3 regions of the Halomonas sp. 113 genome follow, and region 3 is predicted to be linked to each of the others. Evidence: predicted binding sites of a transcription regulator. Region 3 holds the regulator's gene; each other region holds the start of a gene.
What was found. The regulator LexA, encoded in region 3, represses DNA repair genes until DNA is damaged. The targets are predictions, from matches to a motif close to TACTGTNTANNTANACAGTA.
Positions count from the first base shown of each region.

Region 1: YERSI8AC_RS03560 (LexA family protein) is a predicted target of LexA. The motif match lies at 4,763-4,782, and genes of this name have one in related genera.
Region 2: YERSI8AC_RS14350 (PA0069 family radical SAM protein) is a predicted target of LexA. The motif match lies at 3,050-3,069, and genes of this name have one in related genera.

Region 1 covers NZ_LR881453.1:717,783-724,271, forward strand. Annotated here, with positions in the region: gene YERSI8AC_RS03540 (OadG family protein) at 1-238, shown strand, start outside; gene oadA (sodium-extruding oxaloacetate decarboxylase subunit alpha) at 330-2,144, shown strand; gene YERSI8AC_RS03550 (sodium ion-translocating decarboxylase subunit beta) at 2,155-3,477, shown strand; gene YERSI8AC_RS03555 (IMPACT family protein) at 3,708-4,334, opposite strand; gene YERSI8AC_RS03560 (LexA family protein) at 4,334-4,714, opposite strand; gene ccmA (cytochrome c biogenesis heme-transporting ATPase CcmA) at 4,912-5,532, shown strand; gene ccmB (heme exporter protein CcmB) at 5,646-6,314, shown strand; gene YERSI8AC_RS03575 (heme ABC transporter permease) at 6,329-6,489, shown strand, end outside.
Region 2 covers NZ_LR881453.1:3,030,678-3,037,166, reverse strand. Annotated here, with positions in the region: gene YERSI8AC_RS14360 (heavy metal translocating P-type ATPase) at 1-1,627, shown strand, start outside; gene YERSI8AC_RS14355 (winged helix-turn-helix domain-containing protein) at 1,620-1,919, opposite strand; gene YERSI8AC_RS14350 (PA0069 family radical SAM protein) at 1,961-3,034, opposite strand; gene YERSI8AC_RS14345 (SDR family oxidoreductase) at 3,204-3,935, shown strand; gene YERSI8AC_RS14340 (DinB family protein) at 3,996-4,535, shown strand; gene pgi (glucose-6-phosphate isomerase) at 4,668-6,335, opposite strand.
Region 3 covers NZ_LR881453.1:2,755,996-2,762,484, forward strand. Annotated here, with positions in the region: gene ppsA (phosphoenolpyruvate synthase) at 1-65, opposite strand, end outside; gene ppsR (posphoenolpyruvate synthetase regulatory kinase/phosphorylase PpsR) at 322-1,155, shown strand; gene YERSI8AC_RS12935 (hypoxanthine-guanine phosphoribosyltransferase) at 1,196-1,774, opposite strand; gene nagZ (beta-N-acetylhexosaminidase) at 1,861-2,898, opposite strand; gene YERSI8AC_RS12945 (L,D-transpeptidase) at 2,962-3,498, opposite strand; gene YERSI8AC_RS12950 (TetR/AcrR family transcriptional regulator) at 3,476-4,168, opposite strand; gene lexA (transcriptional repressor LexA) at 4,436-5,116, shown strand; gene YERSI8AC_RS12960 (energy-coupling factor ABC transporter permease) at 5,125-5,796, opposite strand; gene purU (formyltetrahydrofolate deformylase) at 5,836-6,489, opposite strand, start outside.

The sequences.
Region 1 (6,489 bases), 2.0 Mb from region 3:
GCAAGAAGGGCTGGCGTTGATGGCGCTCGGTATGGGCGTAGTGTTTGTTTTTCTTACTGTTTTGGTCATTAGCGTTACGCTGATGTCGAAGCTTGTTGGGCGTTTTCAGCCCGCCCCTGTGGCTGTTAATACGGGCAATAAATCGTCGCCATCTTCGGGTTCCTCTGCGCAAAATGACGAGGTCATGGCGGTGATCAGTGCTGCAGTGCATCGTTATCGCTCAAGCCGGCGTCGTTAACTTTCTCGATTTTTTTCATTTTGGCCCTCTTGTGGCTATTTTTTTGTTATTTTTACTACAAACTTACAACTCTCTACTGTGAGCCATGACAATGAACGAAATAAAACGCCCTCTAGGCATTACTGATGTCGTGCTGCGCGATGCCCATCAATCGCTATTCGCTACACGTATGCGGCTGGACGATATGCTACCGATCGCCGAAAAACTGGATCGCGTTGGCTATTGGTCGCTGGAAACCTGGGGTGGGGCCACTTATGACGCCTGTATCCGCTATTTGGGCGAAGATCCGTGGGAGCGCATTCGTGCATTAAAAGAGGCTATGCCCAATACGCCTCAGGCCATGTTGCTACGTGGTCAGAACCTGCTGGGCTACCGCCACTACGCCGATGACGTTGTCGATAAGTTTGTCGAGCGGGCGAAAACCAACGGCGTTGATGTCTTCCGTGTTTTCGATGCCATGAATGACCCGCGCAATTTAGAGCGCGCCATTCAGGCGGTGCGTAACGTCGAAGGTCACGCCCAGGGCACCATCTCTTACACCGTGAGCCCGGTACATACCCTGGATAGCTGGGTTGATCTCGCCAAAACCATTGCTGGCTTAGGCGCAGATTCATTGGCTATCAAGGATATGGCGGGGCTACTGACGCCCTATACGGCATTCGATCTGGTCACCCGGCTCAAGAAAGAGTTATCGATTCCGGTGCATTTACATTGCCACGCCACCACCGGCCTCTCTACGTCGACTATTTTGAAAGCGGTAGAAGCGGGCATCGATAACGTCGACACCTCGATCTCGTCCATGTCGATGACCTATGGTCACAGCCCCACAGAGTCAGTGGTGGCAATGCTGAAAGACACCGGCCGCGATACCGGTCTGGATCTTGAGCTGCTAGAAGATATTGCCGGTTACTTCCGCGAAGTACGCAAGAAGTACGCCGCCTTTGAAGGCTCGCTGCGCGGCATTGATTCGCGCATCCTGATTGCTCAGGTGCCCGGCGGTATGCTGACCAACATGGAAGGCCAGCTCAAAGAGCAGGGCGCGGGCGATAAGCTGGACGACGTGCTCAGCGAGATTCCCCGCGTGCGCGAAGATCTGGGCTTTATTCCGCTGGTGACGCCCACCTCGCAAATCGTCGGCACCCAGGCGGTCATGAACGTGATGATGGGCGAGCGCTACAAGTCGATCTCCAAGGAGGTTCAGGCGCTGCTCAAAGGTGAATATGGTGCTGCCCCAGCACCCTTCAACGCCGAATTGCAAAAGCGCGTCTTGGAAGGCGGTGAGCCGATTACCTGTCGCCCGGCGGATAACCTCTCACCGGAAATGGATAGGCTAGCTGCCGAGCTGAAAGAGAATGCCAGCGCTGAAGGCATTCGCTTGGCCGAAGGCAAGCGCGAAGTAGATGATGTTCTGACCTACGCGCTGTTCCCGCAGATCGGCTTGAAGTTCCTTAAAAACCGCGACAATCCCGACGCCTTTGAACCTGCCCCCCAGGCAACTGACGCAAGTGCTGAAAAGACACCCGCCAAGGTGGAAAGCAAAGAGCCGGTGGCTAGCAGTGGCCCGGAAACCTATACCGTTAAGCTCAACGGTAAAGCCTTCGTGGTGGAAGTGTCTGAAGGTGGTGAACTGGGCGAAGTGCAGGAGCAAACGGCGGCCAGCACTGGCGCCCCCAAAGAGGAAGTGTCTGCACCCACTGGTGAGAGCATTGATGCGCCGCTGGCCGGCAATATCTTCAAGGTTAATGTCCGCCCTGGCGATAAAGTCGCTGAAGGGGATGTGGTGATCATTCTTGAAGCGATGAAAATGGAAACCGAAGTGCGTGCCAGTATCGCAGGCACTGTGTCTAAGGTTAACGTCAGCGAGGGCGACAGCGTAGCCGTAGGCGATGCGCTGATCGAGCTCTAAGGGCCCAGTAATGGATAAATTAGTAACGTTATGGGAAGGCTCTGGGCTATATAACCTTGAGCTTGGCCAAGCCGTCATGATCATGGTGGGGCTACTGCTGCTTTACCTGGCCATTTATAAGAAGTTTGAGCCGCTGCTGCTGGTGCCGATTGGCTTTGGCGGCATTCTGGCCAATATTCCCGAAGCAGGGTTGGCGATTTCAGCGCTAGACCAAGCGATCGAGGTGGCGAAACCCGCAGTGCTACAGCAGATAGCGGCAGCGCTGGGCGCGACGCTGGATCCGTTAGCGAATGCGGAAGCCTGGCGTGAATCGTTAAAAGTGATAGCCCACGATGGCGTCGCACCGGATCAGGTGCGTGCCGCACGTGATATCGCCGTGGGCGTCGGCTATAGCGATGGCATGCTTTACAACTTCTATAAAGTAGCAATTGGTTCAGGTATCGCCCCGCTGATTATCTTTATGGGTGTGGGCGCCATGACCGACTTCGGTCCGCTGCTGGCCAATCCGCGCACGCTGTTTTTAGGTGCGGCCGCTCAGTTTGGCATTTTTGCCACTTTGTTTGGTGCCGTGGCGCTCACCTCGATGGGCATCATGGATTTCTCGCTCAATCAGGCCGCCGCCATTGGTATTATTGGCGGGGCGGATGGCCCGACCTCCATCTACGTCTCCAGCGTGCTGGCGCCGGAGCTGCTGGGTGCTATCGCGGTGGCTGCCTACGCCTATATGGCGTTGGTACCGCTGATACAGCCGCCCATCATGCGTCTGCTGACCACCGATAAAGAGCGTCAAATCAAGATGACCCAGTTGCGGCCGGTCTCCAAGCTGGAAAAAATCATCTTCCCGCTTATGCTGCTGATTCTGGTCGCGCTGTTTCTGCCCGATGCGGCACCGCTACTCGGTATGTTCTGCTTCGGTAATCTGATGCGTGAGTGTGGCGTAGTCGAGCGCTTGTCGGATACCGCGCAAAACGCCTTGATCAATATCGTCACGATTATCCTGGGACTGTCGGTAGGCTCCAAACTGATGGCCGAGAGTTTCCTGGCATTTGAGACGCTGGGGATATTAGGTCTGGGTATTGTCGCCTTTGGTATCGGCACGGCCGCTGGGGTATTGATGGCCAAGCTGATGAACCTGGTGAGCAAAATGCCCATCAACCCATTGATCGGTGCCGCGGGCGTTTCCGCCGTGCCTATGGCAGCGCGGGTGGCGAATAAGGTGGGGCTGGAGTCCAACCCACATAACTTCCTGCTGATGCATGCCATGGGCCCCAACGTGGCGGGTGTTATTGGGTCGGCAGTCGCGGCCGGGGTAATGATTAAATACCTGGGTTAACTAGTCCTCTGCCATCAACGACATAGGGGTGTCATTGCGAACGCAGTGAAGCAATCTGGGGTTGGTTCTCAGGGTAGGCTTGAGATTGCTTCGTCGCAGGCTCCTCGCAATGGCCGGTGAGTGTCATCGCGAGCGAAGCGCGGCGATCTCGGTTTGTTTGCCACCGCAGAACGAGATTGCCGCGTCGCAAGCTCCTCGCAATGACATATGGGGCCCTTTCATCTGCTGCGTTATGCCTTTGGTGCAGAGAGAACCTCAATAGCACTCTTCAAGCGGTTTTCTAGCGGGGCAAGGTCAAGCGGGTAGTCTCGTGGCCAGCCAATGGTCAGGCGAACGCCATCACCATCGTAGTCGGCTTGCTCAATAGGGATGTCGTGCTCTTCGCACCAGGCGCGGGCAACCGCTTCATTGGCAAAAGTAAGGCGCAGGGTGTAGGTGTCGCGCTCAACCACTTCCCGGGTAGCGAGTGTCTCAAGGGCATGGCTAACCGCCTGAGCGTAGGCGCGGGCTAAGCCACCGGTGCCGAGCTTTGTACCGCCAAAATAACGAATGACCACACAGCCAATCTGGCCCAGTTGGCTCCCCTGGAGAACCTGATACATGGGGCGGCCAGCGGTGCCGCCAGGCTCGCCATCATCGGAAAAGCCAATCAGATTTTGCTCGCCGGGTGGCCCGGCAATGTAGGCAGTGCAGTGGTGGCTGGCATTAGGATGCGCGGTTTTCGCCGCATTCAGCAGAGTAGTGAATGCGTTGATATCGGGAGCGTGGCAGATCCAGGTGATAAATTGGCTCTTTTCTACTTCAATGTCAGCCGTGTGCCATGACCCTGTGGGTAACTCGGGAACCCGATAGCGCATTAATGCTCCGTAAAGGTAGTCTCACTTTTCACACCCATTACCATGCCGAGTACCTGAATATCCCGGTTGTGCAAAAATAGCGCTGGCTGCAAAGTATCTTCTGGCCATAGCTCTACGCCAAAGCGGCTGATAGAGAGCTGCCTCAAGGCGATCGTTTGCTGGTTTATTTCGGCAACGGCAGTTTCTGTCTGGGTATCGTGTTGATAGCGCCGGATAATAATGACATCGCCATCGAACAAGTTGCAATCACACAGTGCATTGCCACGCACTTTGAGTGCATAGGTATTGCGTCGGGTAATGCTAGGCGCCATTGCGTAAGGGCGCGGTGTCGGTTGTCTACGGCCAAACGTAACGGTAGGTGCTGCCATCGATAGGGTCATCAAAGAATCTCCATTGCATGTTCTTTCATACAGTGGTTTTCATTGTAGACCTGTTTTTGCATACAGTGCCAGAGATAATTGCTCTCACGACATATTGATGAAGATCACGCTGCGACCCAGCGCCGCATTGTGTGAGTGGCGAGAAAGGGGCTTTACGTGTAGAGTTCGACGCGAAATCAATATGCCAGGAGAGACGCTTGAGCCTGTGTCTACAAGCCCGACAGCTTGCCTGTGAACGCGATGACCGCTGGCTGTTTCAAGGGTTGGATCTGGAGGTTCGCAGCGGTGAAATAGTGCGAATTGAAGGGCCCAATGGTAGTGGTAAAACCAGCCTTCTGAAAATTCTCTCCGGCCAGCTCAGTGACTACCAGGGCGAACTGTTCTGGAATGGCGCTGCGATGAACGAGACACGCGAACATTTTCTCGCGAATCTGCTCTATTTAGGACACGCACCAGGCATTAAATCAGGGCTTTCACCGTTAGAAAATTTAGCCTGGTACCAGGCCTTAAGCGGGGAAAGCGGTAATGAAGAGCAGCGCCTGGAAGCTCTTGAACGGGTTGGGTTGGCAGGCTTTGAAGATGTGCCCGCAGGGCAACTCTCAGCAGGGCAACAGCGCCGTGTGGCTCTGGCGCGCTTAACGTTAACGCCGCGCGCCCTATGGGTACTGGATGAGCCTTTTACCGCGATTGATCGCCACGGCGTCGCTGATCTAGAAAGACAGCTGGTTGCCCACGCTCAGGCGGGGGGCTGTGTGTTAGTAACGACACACCACGAGTTAACCGCTTCACCGTTGCTCAGACGGATATCCCTAGGGTAAAGGAGAAAGGGTTGCACAGCTCTTTACATGGCGCTTCAAATAGCTCTTCACAAAGCTCGGAGACCACCCAACAGGTTTCAGCAGTGCCACTGCGTGAGCATAATGGTGGGTTAATGACCGCAGTGAAGGCCACGCTCGTGCGTGACTTAACGCTATTGCTGAGACGTCGTGGCGAAGTGCTCAATCCACTGGTGTTTTTTGCCCTGGTGATCACGCTGTTCCCGATCGCTATTTCGCCCGACCCTGAGCTGTTAGCGGTGATTGCTCCAGGTTTGCTGTGGGTCGCAGCTTTGTTAGCCGCGCTGCTTTCATTAGACAGCCTGTTTCGCAGCGATTATGACGACGGTAGTCTGGAGCAACTGCTATTGGCGCCGCAGCCGTTAGTCGCGCTAAGTTTGGCCAAAGTGGCCGTGCATTGGCTGCTGACAGGCCTACCGTTGGCGCTGATGGCGCCGATATTGGGTATTATGCTGGCGCTGCCGGCGGGCAGCTACGCCGTGCTGGCGCTGTCGCTTGCCCTGGGTACGGCAAGCTTGAGTTTGATTGGCGCCATCGGTGCGGCGTTAACCGTTGGCTTGGCACGGGGTGGAGTGCTGCTCTCGCTACTGGTGCTGCCGTTGTATATCCCGGTGCTCATTTTTGGCGCAGGCGCGGTGCAGGCGGCCATTTTTGGAGAGGGTGTCTCCGCACACCTGGCTATCCTGGGCGCGCTGCTCGCCGCCTCACTCATGTTGGCGCCGTGGGCGATTGCCGCATCGCTGCGTATCAGTATTAACGGTTAAGGACAGGACACGCTATGTGGGCCTTTATACATAAGCTGGGATCACCCAAGTGGTTCTACGGCATTAGTGCCAAATTACAGCCCTGGTTTTGGGCCGCGGCGGCGCTGTTGATCGTCACTGGCTCGCTGTGGGGGTTGGCGTTTGCGCCAGCGGATTACCAGCAGGGTAATAGCTT
Region 2 (6,489 bases), 270 kb from region 3:
CACGGCGGTGATGCTGATTGTGCTTTTACTGGTTGGTCGGCTGGTAGAAACGCTGTGCCGTCACCGTGGGCTAAAAGCGCTCGATGCTCTGGCGCTTCCAAATGATGACATAACGGTTTGGCAGAACGAGCACTGGGGATCGGTTCCTGTGGATGAAGTGACGAAGGGAACGCGCGTCGAGCTAGAGCCCGGTGAGTTGATAGCCCTTGATGGGATTCTGGAAGCCCCAGGTTGGATCGATACTGCCTCGCTTACTGGCGAAAGCCTGCCTCGCTACTTTAATGCAGGACAGAAGGTCTACGCGGGCTGCCGCTACCTGGGGACAACGCCGATGGTAATGCAGGTGAGTGCTGGGGTAGGCAAGCGGCGACTGGATCGGCTGTGTGACGAAATGCGCCGCTATCAGGCCAAAAAAGGCGAATTGCAGAAACTCGCTGACCGTTTTGCCGCATGGCTAAGCCCACTAGCGCTAGTGCTAGCGATGCTAACGCTGCCCACTGCGCTGCTACTTGGGTTGGGCTGGGAGGATGCCTTTGTGCGCGCACTGTCGGTGTTAGTGGTTGCTTGCCCCTGTGCCGTGGGGCTTGCAGTGCCGCTGGCAAGTCTTGCCGGTAGTGGCCAGGCCATGCAGCAGGGTGTTGCGCTACGCGACCCGGCAGCGCTCGAAACCTTGGCTCACATTCGCTCGGTAGCGCTGGATAAAACCGGCACCTTAACCACTGGCAGCCACTCGGTGCTGCACTGGCAGGCCCGGGAGGGCATTGATAAGCACACTTTGCAGCGCAAGCTCAGAGCCGCTGTTGCTGGCAGCGAACACCCCTTGGCACAAGCGTTAGCGTGCTGGTCGGGCAGCCAACATGATCGACATCACGAGCAATGCGTGGACGTAAACGAAGCGCCTGGGGAAGGGCGCCATGTGCGCTTGAGCAACGGTGAATGGCTGATGGTAGGCAGCGCCGATTGGCTTTCTCGCCATCAGATAGCGCTGCCAGACCACGAGGAGGACACAGCGCTGGCCTTTGCTACTCAAGTGATGGTAGCTGATGGTGCAGGCTGGCTAGCCACGCTCTATCTTACTGATCAGCCAGTGGAAGATGCTGAAAAAAGCGTGAAACACCTGCTAGATGCAGGGTATGTGGTGGCAATGATCAGCGGTGATCGGGAGGGGGTGGTTAGTTGGTTAGGTGAACGGGTGGGGCTTGGAAGAGAAGCTTGCTATGCCCAGCGCTCGCCTGAAGCCAAAGCGCGGCTTTTGCAGGGGTTGCCATCGCCAACGCTCTACGTGGGTGATGGCTTAAACGATACCTTGAGCCTGGCCGCGGCAGATGTTGGCATCGCTCCATTAAATGCCAGCGAAGCCGCCCGCGAAGGGGCTTCCGCACAGCTAATGACGCCGGGGATGGGTGGGGTAGTCAAACTGCTCAGTATTGCTAAACGTACGCGACGCATCATGGTTCAGAATCTGTTCTTTTCAGCGCTCTACAATACCTTGGCACTCGGGCTGGTGGTGCTGATGGCGATCCCCCCGCTAGTAGCGGTACTCGCCATGGCGGCAAGTTCGCTGACGGTTACCCTCAACGCTGCACGACTGGCCTGGGCAGAACCGGATGAAAATGACACTAACTAGCATAGCCAAGCGCCTGTTTTAGCCGCTCAGCGTGTGTGGCCACCCAACGTGGATCTATCGCCCCCCAATCACGTATCTGGTAGCGGCCGATGTTGTGACGCTCGCCCTCATCTTTCGTAAATACGCACTCGATATCCAGCTCGGCAAGAGATGCAATCGTATCCTGTGCGGTGCGCCGGGGCATACCGGTGGCCTCGATCAACGTCGGCACACTGGCGACACCTTGTTCGATCAAATGGGCGACGTATAAGCGGCGGTAAAAACTCGATTTGGTTTTGCTTAGAGCAGGCATTCGGCTTCCTTTGCAGCTGATTTATGCGCGTGCTGCTTAGCTTAAATGAATAAATCCTGCTGCGCTCGTGGTGGGCGAAAATCCCGGGTGTTCAAGCCCTGCTCGGTGCGATCCTGCATGTTCCACTGACGGCTGGCGCGGGCAAAGCGTTGTGCAATTAAATCGGCAAATACCCCTTCACCGCGAAAGCGCTTACCAAACTTGGCATCGTACGCTTTACCGCCACGGCACTGACGCATTAGGCTCATCACTTTTGCGGCGCGCTCAGGGTAGTGCGCTTCTAACCACGCTTCAAACAGCGGTGCCACTTCATAGGGTAAACGTAGCAGCATCCAGGCGGCGGTTCTCGCCCCTGCACGGCTGGCGGCTTCCAAGAGCTTTTCGATTTCATGATCGGTTAGCCCCGGAATAACCGGCGAAATGAGCGCACCAACTGGAACACCTGCGGTATTCAGTTCACGAATGGCCCGCAAGCGCGCCTGAGGTGATGCCGCCCGTGGTTCTAATGTGCGTTTCAAGTTGGCATCCAGGCTGGTCAAACTGACAAACACGCGCACCAGCCGGTGTTCGGCCATCTCCGCCAGGAGTTCCAAATCGCGCAGCACTAAGGTGCTTTTAGTCACCAGCGTTACCGGATGGCGACACTCCAGTAGCAGCTCCAGCAGGCGGCGAGTGGTTTTGTAGGTAGCTTCTAACGGTTGATAACAGTCGGTGTTGCCGGAAAGGTTGATCGGGCGGCACACGTAATTAGGGTGGCACAGTTCTTCGGATAACCGCTCTACCAAGCCGCTGCGGGCAATCAGCTTGGTTTCAAAATCCAGCCCTGGGGATAAGTCCCAGTAGGCGTGAGAAGGGCGGGCATAGCAGTAAACGCAGCCGTGCTCACAGCCGCGATACGGGTTCAGCGAGCGATCAAAAGGTAAATCTGGAGAGCGATTCCACGACAAAGCACTTTTGCTCACCTCCTCACGCACTTCGGTAGCGATAGTCGTAGAGGCCTCTTCCCGCCACCAGCCGTCATCTTCCTCCTCGCTGCGGGTAGGCGCAAAACGATTGTGCGGATCGTACGTTGCCCCGCGACCCTTATAGGAGCTTGGTGTTCCAAGAGATGTCATGGTTCACCTCTTTTGATATGGTTTTATATACAGTAGTTGTAAGGTGACAAGAAATCAATAGCCAGCCAATTAATTAACTTGCAGTAGCGAAAAGGGCGCTACCCAATGAACTATCGTGGGTTTAATGTGCAAGGTGGGTTTGTGACTAAAGAGCCAGCGAGGAAACGTTATGTCGAAAGTGGTCATCGTGACAGGGGGAAGCCGAGGTATCGGAGCGGCCACCGCAAAATTGCTAGGCGCAAAAGGCTATGCAGTGTGCGTGAACTATCTTGCTAATAGGGAGCTGGCAGATGATGCGGCTGATTGCATTATTCGAGCGGGTGGTCGAGCGTTTGCCTGTCAAGCGGATGTTAGCAGTGAAGCTGACGTTATCGGCCTGTTTGATGCAGCAGAAGAGCGCTTTGGCAAGGTGACACATTTGGTTAACAATGCAGGCATTCTGTTTACTCAATCCAAGCTGGTCGATATCGACCTTGAGCGCTTCAACCAAGTGCTTAATAGCAATGTGGTCAGCTGTTTTCTGTGCTCCAGAGAAGCCGTCAGGCGCTTCCCAGCAGGTAGTGCAATCGTCAATGTCTCATCGCTTGCCTCGCAAACAGGCTCGCCCTCTGAATATGTTGACTACGCTGCATCGAAAGGTGCCATGGATACCCTAACCAAGGGGTTGTCTCGCGAAGTTGCTGGCTCGGGGATTCGTGTTAACGCCGTTCGCCCCGGTTTTATCTATACTGATATGCATGCCGATGGTGGAGAACCAGGGCGGGTTGATCGTTTAGCTCCCCAGATTCCTATGCAGCGTGGCGGTAGCGCTGAAGAAGTGGCTAATACCATCGCTTGGTTGCTCTCGGACGAAGCCTCTTATGTAACGGGGTCATTCATTGATGTAGCAGGCGGGCGGTGATGCTGTTCTTCCCCCATATTTCAAACGTTCTAAATAGATGCTGCTTTTGGGTCTTAACTCATGACACTTCAACAACACTTCGAACAGTTAGCCACTTATAACCAGTGGATGAACACTAACCTCTATGATGCCGCCGGTAAGCTGAGCGCCTCTGAACTAGCTGAAGAGCGTGGCGCGTTCTTCGGCTCGATTTTTGGCACACTGAACCACATCGCGGTAGCCGACACGATTTGGCTCAAACGGTTTGCAACACACGCCTCTTCTTCCGCAAGGACGCTTGAAGTAATGGTGGCACTACCTACGCCTGAGCGTCTTGATCAGATTCTCTTTGATGACTTGAAGGGATTGAAAGCGCATCGCCAATGGCTCGATACCGTGATTATTAACTGGGTATCGGCGCTGACAGACGACGATTTGAGTACCACGCTGAGTTATCACAACATAAAAGGAGTGGCCTCAAAACGGCGCTACTCAAGCCTGATCGTTCACTTCTTCAATCACCAAACCCACCACCGCGGGCAGGCATCTACTTTGTTCTCCCAAGCCGGTGTAGATATTGGTGTCACCGATTTGTTGAATCTAATTCCGGATGAGTCTTAAGGAGAAAGCTTAGACAACGGGAACCGAGTTACTGGAATTAGTCATTTATTACAAACCGAAGGTTCCAGGGTTGCGAAACGCCGTGGCTTGAGAAAGCCACGGCGTTGTTTTCTATCGATTTACCCTATCCGTTCAACGCTTCTTCCGTGATGGCTTCTTATCGGCACTGGCCGGGACGCTTTCCTTTTCGCCGTTGCCGCCATTGGGGAAGTGAGCGCGAACCAGTTCCAGCAGACCTTGAGTCGAGGTGTCGAAGTCAGCTGCGTTGGTGTCGATGCGCTCGCTGATTTCACCGGCGATGCGCTTGCCAAGCTGCACGCCCCACTGGTCAAAGGAGTTGATGTTCCAGATCACCCCTTGCACAAACACCTTGTGCTCGTAGAGCGCGATTAGCGCGCCCAGGTTTTTTGGCGTTAGCTCATCCAGCAGTAGGGTGCTGGAAGGGCGGTTGCCGGGGCAACTGTAGGGGTCGTGTTGACTGAGCTCTTTGCTGTCCCCTTGGCTGCCTTCCATAAAGGCGTTGGCCTGGGCGAGCATATTGGTCAGTAGGGCGAAGTGGTGGTCTTCCACGCCGGGCTCGGGCTTGAGCGAGGCAATAAAATCAATCGGCACGTAGCGGGTGCCCTGGTGCAGTAGCTGGAAGAAGGCGTGCTGGCCGTTGGAACCGGTTTGGCCCCATACAATCGGGCCGGTTTTATAGTTCACCGGGTGGCCGAAAATATCCACCGATTTACCGTTAGACTCCATATCCAGCTGCTGCAGGAAAGAGGGTAGTTGGTTCAGCGCCTGGTCGTAGGGCACGATGGCTTGAGTTTCGGCGCCAATAAAGTTGATGTACCAAATACCAATCAGTGCCATCAGCACGGGCATGTTTTGCGAGAAGGGCGCGTTGATGAAATGGTTATCCATCTCATGAGCGCCTTCCAGCAGCTCGATAAAGCCCTCAAAACCGATCGAAAGCGCAATCGGCAGGCCGATGGACGACCACATGGAGTAGCGTCCACCCACCCAGGCCCAGAACTCGAACACGTTCTCTTCGCGAATGCCGAACTCCATGGCTGCTTTGCGGTTGGTGGAGGCGGCAATAAAGTGCGCGCCCACGTCGGCATCTTCACCAGCGTTCTCCAGGAACCAGCGCCGCGCGGTTTTGGCGTTAAGCAGGGTCTCCTGGGTAGAGAAGGTCTTGGTGGAGACGATAAACAGCGTGGTGGCGGGGTCGAGGCGCGAAAGTACCTTCTGAATATGGGTGCCGTCCACATTGGAAACGAAGTGGAAGTGCAGCTCCGGGTGGCGGTATTTGAGCAGTGCGCGAACCGCCATATTGGGCCCAAGATCCGAGCCACCAATGCCGATATTGACCACATCTTTAATGCGTTTGCCGTTGTAGCCTTTCCATTCACCGCTGCGTACCGCTTCCGAGAACAGCTTGATCTGCTCGCGGGTGCGGGTTATCTCCGGCATAACGTCTTCGCCGTCCACATATACCGGCTCATCGCCTAAGTGACGCAGAGCCGTATGCAGTACCGGGCGGTTTTCCGTAACGTTGATAATATCCCCGGAGAACATCTGTGCCCGGCGCTGTACCAGTGCGGAGTGGTCGGCTAGCTCAATCAGCTTGGTAAGCACTTCATCGGAGACATGGTGCTTGGAGTAGTCGAGAAACAGACCGCCCACCCGTAAACTCATTTTCTCAAAGCGCTGCGGGTCATTGGTGAAGTAGTCACGAATGCGGTCGTTTGCGGTTTTGTCGCGCAAGCGTTCAAGTGCCTGCCAGGTAACACTGCGAGTGAGCTGAAACATAGGATGATCCGTTTGTTATAGGTGAATTGGTGATCAAAAAGTAGGTTATGTAAAAATACTACATAAAAAATGACAAAGAGTAGAGGTTATAAGTGGCGTGAAAAGGTATTAAATGCGTAAAGCGACGTATTTAAAAGGGCAGGCATGTTCGCCT
Region 3 (6,489 bases):
TTACCACCTACGCGTTCGACGTCCGCCATGCCCAGCTGATCGAACCACAGAATGTACTCTTCCACGTAACCCCCTCGCTCATAGATATCTGCATGACCTTGACGATCATGGATAATTGATTGGGACACCCTAGCACCACGCCAATATATTCGCCATTGGTCTAATAGCGAAGAGAGTGGAGGATTTTTACAACAGCAGGGCTTTTTGGGCTATTTATGTAGTCAGATACATTTGAGCCCGCCAAAACGCCCAATGATGACACGTTGTGCTGACAAACAGCTCGGCTCACAATAGCCGTATCACTCACCCGTGGACTTAGTTATGAAACGTACGGCTTTTTTTATTTCAGATGGTACCGGCATCACGGCGGAAAGTTTAGGACGTAGCTTGCTGGCCCAGTTCAGCGATGTTGAGATCGATATGCAGACCAAGCCCTATATCGATACGTTGGAAAAAGCGCAGGCGTTAGCAGCGATTATTGAGTCGACAGCCAACCGGGATGGTCATCGCCCCATTATCATTGACACCATTGTGGATCAACAAATACGCGACGTTATTCGTAAGGCGTCCGGCTTTAAGGTCGATATTTTTTCCACCTTTCTGGAGCCCTTAGAGCAAGAACTAGAGACCCACTCCTCCTACAGCGTTGGGCGCACTCACTCGATAGGCAGCGATGATGTCTACATGGATCGTATCCACTCCGTCCACTTCGCGCTGGATAATGATGACGGTGCACGCACCCACCAATACGATAAAGCGGATATCATCCTGGTTGGCGTCTCGCGCTGCGGCAAAACACCTACCTCGCTTTATCTGGCGCTGCAGTTTGGCATTCGGGCGGCTAACTACCCGCTGACGGAAGACGATTTAGACGAAGATGGCATGCTGAAGCTACCCAAGGCGCTCGTGCCCCATCGGCAAAAGCTGTTTGGGTTAACCATCGATGCGCGACGCTTGTCGGCAATTCGCAACGAGAGACGCCCCAATAGCCGCTATAGCTCGATGGATCAGTGCCTACAAGAAGTGGAACAGGCCGAGTCGCTCTACCGCACCATGCACATTCCCTTCATCGATGCGACACGCTTCTCGGTGGAGGAGATTTCAACGCGGATGATTGCTGAAACCGGCTTAGCGAGGCGTTTCTCGCCCCGCTAATGTAAAAACTACTACAAAAACTACGCAAGCCCCCAGTGGATTACATGCCTTTGGGGGCAAAAATTCCCGGCGCGTTGCGCCAGTAGCCTTTGTAATCCATACCAAAGCCAAACACATAACGGTCGGCAACTTCCAGGCTGCAGTAGTCGGCTTTCAACCCAGGCACTGCTTTGCGGTTGTGCTGTTTATCGACCAACACCGCGGTGGTAACGCTGGCGGCCTGGGCCTCTTCGCAGTAAGCCAAAATGGCCGCCAGGGTCGCCCCCTCATCCAGGATATCGTCAACAATCACTACGTGACGGCCCGCCATGGGCACTTCAGGGGAAACGCGCCAAAAAAGCTCACCGCCGCGCAGCTCGTTGCGGTAACGAGTGGCATGCAAATAATCTACTTCCAACGGAAAGCCCAAGCGGGTAAGCAGATGACCGGTGGTAATCAAGCCACCATTCATTACGCAGTAAAAAACCGGCAGTTTATCGCCTAAATCCCGAGTAATCTCTTCCGCCATACGATCCAGCGCCCGCTCTACCTCTTGCTGAGAAATTAGGCAGTCGGCGTTATCCATCAGCTCACGCATCGAGTCCAGCGACTCTAATGCTTCTTTATCCAACTTTGACATCTACCAACTCCACGGCGGGTTAAAACTTCATTTATTTAAGTAAGAGATTTATTCAGCGCTGGGCTTACTCTGCTTCCGCACTGGGCTTACTCGGCTTCCGCGCTGAACTGGGGCTTATCCGCTAGCGCTTCCAGCTTAGCGTGAGTACGACGCCAACGGCCCAATGCACTCAGCGCATCTAGGTCTGGGCGCGCACGGCTATAGCGCAACTTAGCGGGGCGCTTAGAATTGATTCCGTGGCATGCCTCCATCACTTCAAGCGCGGAGGCTCGGTCATTACATACCAGCAGCATATCGCAGCCTGCTGCCAGCGCTGCCTGGGCACGCGCTTTGGGGTCTCCCGCCTCGTGGGCGCCGGCCATACTCAGGTCATCTGAAAAAATGCAGCCTTTGAAGCCTAGCGATTCCCGCAGCATGCCCAACCAGTTGGGTGAAAAGCCTGCTGGGCGCGTATCAAAAGCACTATAAATAACGTGTGCGGGCATAATCCCATCTAACTGTGAAGCTAACTGGGTAAAGGGCACAAGATCGTGCTGTTTCATCACTTCTAGCGGGCGATCGTCTATCGGCAATGCAACGTGTGAGTCCGCCGCGACACCACCGTGGCCGGGAAAGTGCTTACCCACAGCGGCCATACCGGCATCGTGAAGCCCCTGAATAAATGCATTGCCCAGCTGGGCTACGTGCTGTGGGTCACTGCTGAAACTACGATCACCAATAACGCTGGATAGACCGCTCTCCACATCAAGTACCGGGGCGAAGCTCAGATCCAGACCGCAGGCAGCCATCTCCATCCCTAACAACCAGCCGGCATCTTTAGCTAACGCCAGCCCCTCTCCCTGGGCAGCGCGGTAACACTCGCCGATACGCGCCATGGCAGGCAGGCGTGTTAACCCCTCTTTTATGCGCTGAACGCGACCGCCTTCTTGATCCACGGCAAGCAGTAAATCAGCACGCACACGGCGAATATCGCTGCAGAGCTTGCGAACCTGATAGCCATTTTCAACGTTGCGGGCAAACAAAATTACGCCCCCTACCGTCGGTTCTAGCAGCAAGCGTTTTTCTGCAGCCGTCAATTTTGGGCCTTCAAGGTCAAGCATGACCGGGCCTAACGGTTGAGTCATCGTGATAGGTCCATGAAAAGGGGCGATGATTCTAGACGATCGTCTAGCGGTGTCAAAATCTGATCAGTCAAAGGACTGGCGTCCACCGTGCAACCAAACAGGGGTGCCCGGCAACGCTAACGAAAAGATATAGAGCAAATCACTATTGCGTAAACGAATACAGCCGTGGGACGCAGCAACGCCCATGGGCTCGTCAGGCGGCGTCCCGTGCAGGTAAATATAGCGCCGTTGCGAGTCCACCTGACCACCGCGGTTCACGCCCTTTTCCAAGCCACACAGCCACAGTATGCGGGTCAGAATCCAGTCACGCTCTGGATGCTCTTCGGCGAGTTCGGGCGAAAATGTCTCGCCCGTCCAGCGGCGACCTCGAAACACCGCATTTTCGGGCATATCACCGCCAATGGCCGCGCGCACATAGTGCCACCCGCGGGGGGTTTTACCACTGCCGTTGCGCTCCCCGCTTCCGGCAGCACCGGATGAAATAGAACACTCATGGAGCACTTTTGGCCCTCGCCAACAGCGCAGCAACTGTTCGGTAGTATCGATCTCCAGCCAGATATGTTCCGTTGGAGGTAGCTCAGCTAGCGTAGGAGTTCGCATGTTTTCCTTCTTCTGGCTTGGCACCGTCAAGGGCTATGGGTAACGGCGCATTCATAGCAGCCACCACTACCGGGAGCAATCGCCTGACCAAATCACGCACAGAGACCTGCTCGTGGTAATCCTTCTCCGCGATATCGCGTAGCGCATCGAGGCCAGACAGGGTAAAGATTACCGTGCCGAGCACAAAGTGTAGCCGCCAAAAACGCTCGGCGTCAGGCAGATCCGGCGTTGCTTTGCGCACAAGCTCGGTGAAGCGTGTAAACACATCGCCATACTCTTCCTGGATATAACGTCTTAGATGTCCCTGTGCTTGACTGTAGGCAAGACCCAGCAGGCGCATAAACACTTTCAAACTATTGCGCTCGGCGGGCACCGCGAGAACGGTAGTTGCCATGGTCTCGAGCAGTGTTTCCAGCGGGATAACGCGCCCGGCGTGTTGGCCCTCGAGCTCATCTAGAGCAGTATGAAAGCGCTGACTAAACGGATCCAGGTAGCGGGCAAAAACGGCCTGAATCAAGGCTTTTTTGGAACCAAAATGGTAATTAACAGCGGCTAAGTTAACCCGCGCTTTGCTAGTGATGTTGCGCAGCGAAGTTTCAGCAAAACCCCGCTCTGCAAACAGCACCTCGGCGGTGTCGAGTATACGGGTCACCGTATCAGATTGAGCCATGTCGCTCTCCAGGGAAACAGGTGTTTAAAACATAGCAAAATACTATGCCATAACGTAGGCGGGCTCAACGCTTGATTTATTGACAAAATGTGACGTATTAAATAAGCAGAAACTTAGTTTCAAACGATTAGAAAAATTGCATAGACATCGGCAATAGGCACTGACAAGCCATATACTGGACAGAGGAACATACTGTATACTTAAACACTTATTGATTAAGTCGACATTTAACTTGTTACTGTCTATTCACTATTTATGGAGTCTGGTATGTCGCGTCCGCTAACCGCTCGCCAACAGCACGTGTTTGATTTTATCGTTAAGACCATGGGCGAATTTGGCTACCCTCCTACCCGCGCCGAGATTGCCAAAGCACTTGGCTTCCGCTCACCCAATGCGGCTGAAGAGCACCTGCGCGCGCTGGAACGCAAAGGTGTTATTCGCATTATCCGCAACACCTCTCGCGGCATCCGCCTGCCCAACCAGGAACCTCAAGAAGTCCTGGATAGCGCAGTCACCGCCTTACCCACAACCAACGTGGAAGCCCCACCCACTGGCCTGCCTGTGATCGGGGAAGTAGCTGCCGGCAGCCCCATTTTGGCCGCCGAACATATTGATCGCTACTGCCCGCTACCGGCCGAGTACTTCACTCCCAAAGCTGACTATCTGCTGCGCGTACGCGGCCTTTCCATGAAGGATATTGGCATTTTGGAAGGTGATTTACTGGCGGTTCATCGCACTGACCGGGTTCGCGATGGCCAGATCGTGGTTGCCCGCCTGGACGATGAAGTAACGGTTAAACGCTTCAAACGCCAGGGGCATCAAGTGACGCTGTTTGCAGAGAACCCTGATTTTGCGCCCATTGAAATCGACCTGCGCTCTCAAGCGCTCGATATTGAAGGCGTTGGAGTCGGCGTAATTCGTGGTGGCAACGGCCAGGCACTCGGCTAACAAATCCGCTACTGCAGGTCGATATAGCGGTGGTCATTGAAGGTGGCCACCCAGTTTGGGTGATAGACCAGCAGGATGCTCAGCAGCATGCCAGTAATAAATGCCTCTGAAGGCATTAGCAGTGGTAAAAAACGCGCATACTCCTGGGCGAGATAGATCGCCTCAGGGTCTGTACCCGCGACGATAATCAGCACTACCGCCGCCAAGCCTCCTCCCAGCGTTGCCAGCGCCGCGCCAAAAAAGCCGCAGGCAAACAGAAATACCATCAAGTTATCCGGCAGGCGGCGATCTACCAGCCGCCATACCGTGCCAATAACGGCCGCCGGGACGATCCCGGTAACCAGCACATTTGCCCCCAGCAACATCCACTCATTGCGGCCAATCACCACCATGGCAATGTTGATCAGCACGTTGCTAATCAGCGCTAATGGCGCTTTAAAAACGAGTGTCATCAATACTGTAAAAACAAGGTGTAGCGTTAGCCAATCAACAGCCTGGGCACGAAGCTGCCACATCAGCATCACCGCCAGCGTAGCACCCAGCCAGCGGTGCTGAAGCGCTGAATCCGCTATCAACACCTGCCAGGGACGCCCCCAAAGCGCCCATGCGATCACTGCTAACGAGAGTAGCCAGGTGAGCAGCAGCGCCCAGGGCGATAATACACTTTGCGCAAATGACATGGCGGCCTCTCAGGTTGATGGGCGGGCATTATAGAGTACTTAGCTAAATACCACTGTCTTGTTGCCATGCACCAACACACGATCCTCTAAGTGCCAACGCAAACCGCGAGCGAGCACGGCTTTCTCCACATCACGACCAAAGCGGACTAGATCAGTAGGCGTATGACAGTGGCTAACGCGATGGATATCCTGTTCGATGATGGGGCCTGCGTCGAGTTCCTCGGTCACATAGTGGCAGGTAGCGCCAATCAGCTTAACCCCCCGCTGGTAGGCCTGGTGGTAGGGCTTAGCCCCGGCAAAAGAGGGCAAAAAGCTGTGGTGAATATTGATCACTCGCCCCGCATAGCGCGCGCACAGCTCAGGGGGCAGTATTTGCATATAGCGCGCCAGCACCACGCAGTCGGCGCGGGCACTGTCGATTTCGGCCTGAACCTTGGCAAACGATGCTTGCTTATTGTCGGGGTCGACCGGTACATGGTGATAAGGAATACCGTACCACTCCGTCAGCGAACGCATATCATCATGGTTGGAGATAACCCCGACAATGTCGCAATCCAGTTCCCCCGCCTGCCAGCGGTAAAGTAGATCTACCAAGCAATGTGACTCCCGCGACACCATCAGCACTACGCGCCTACGCTGCTGGGTATCCACCAGCGACCACTGCATATTGAATTCGCTGGCTATCGGTTCAAA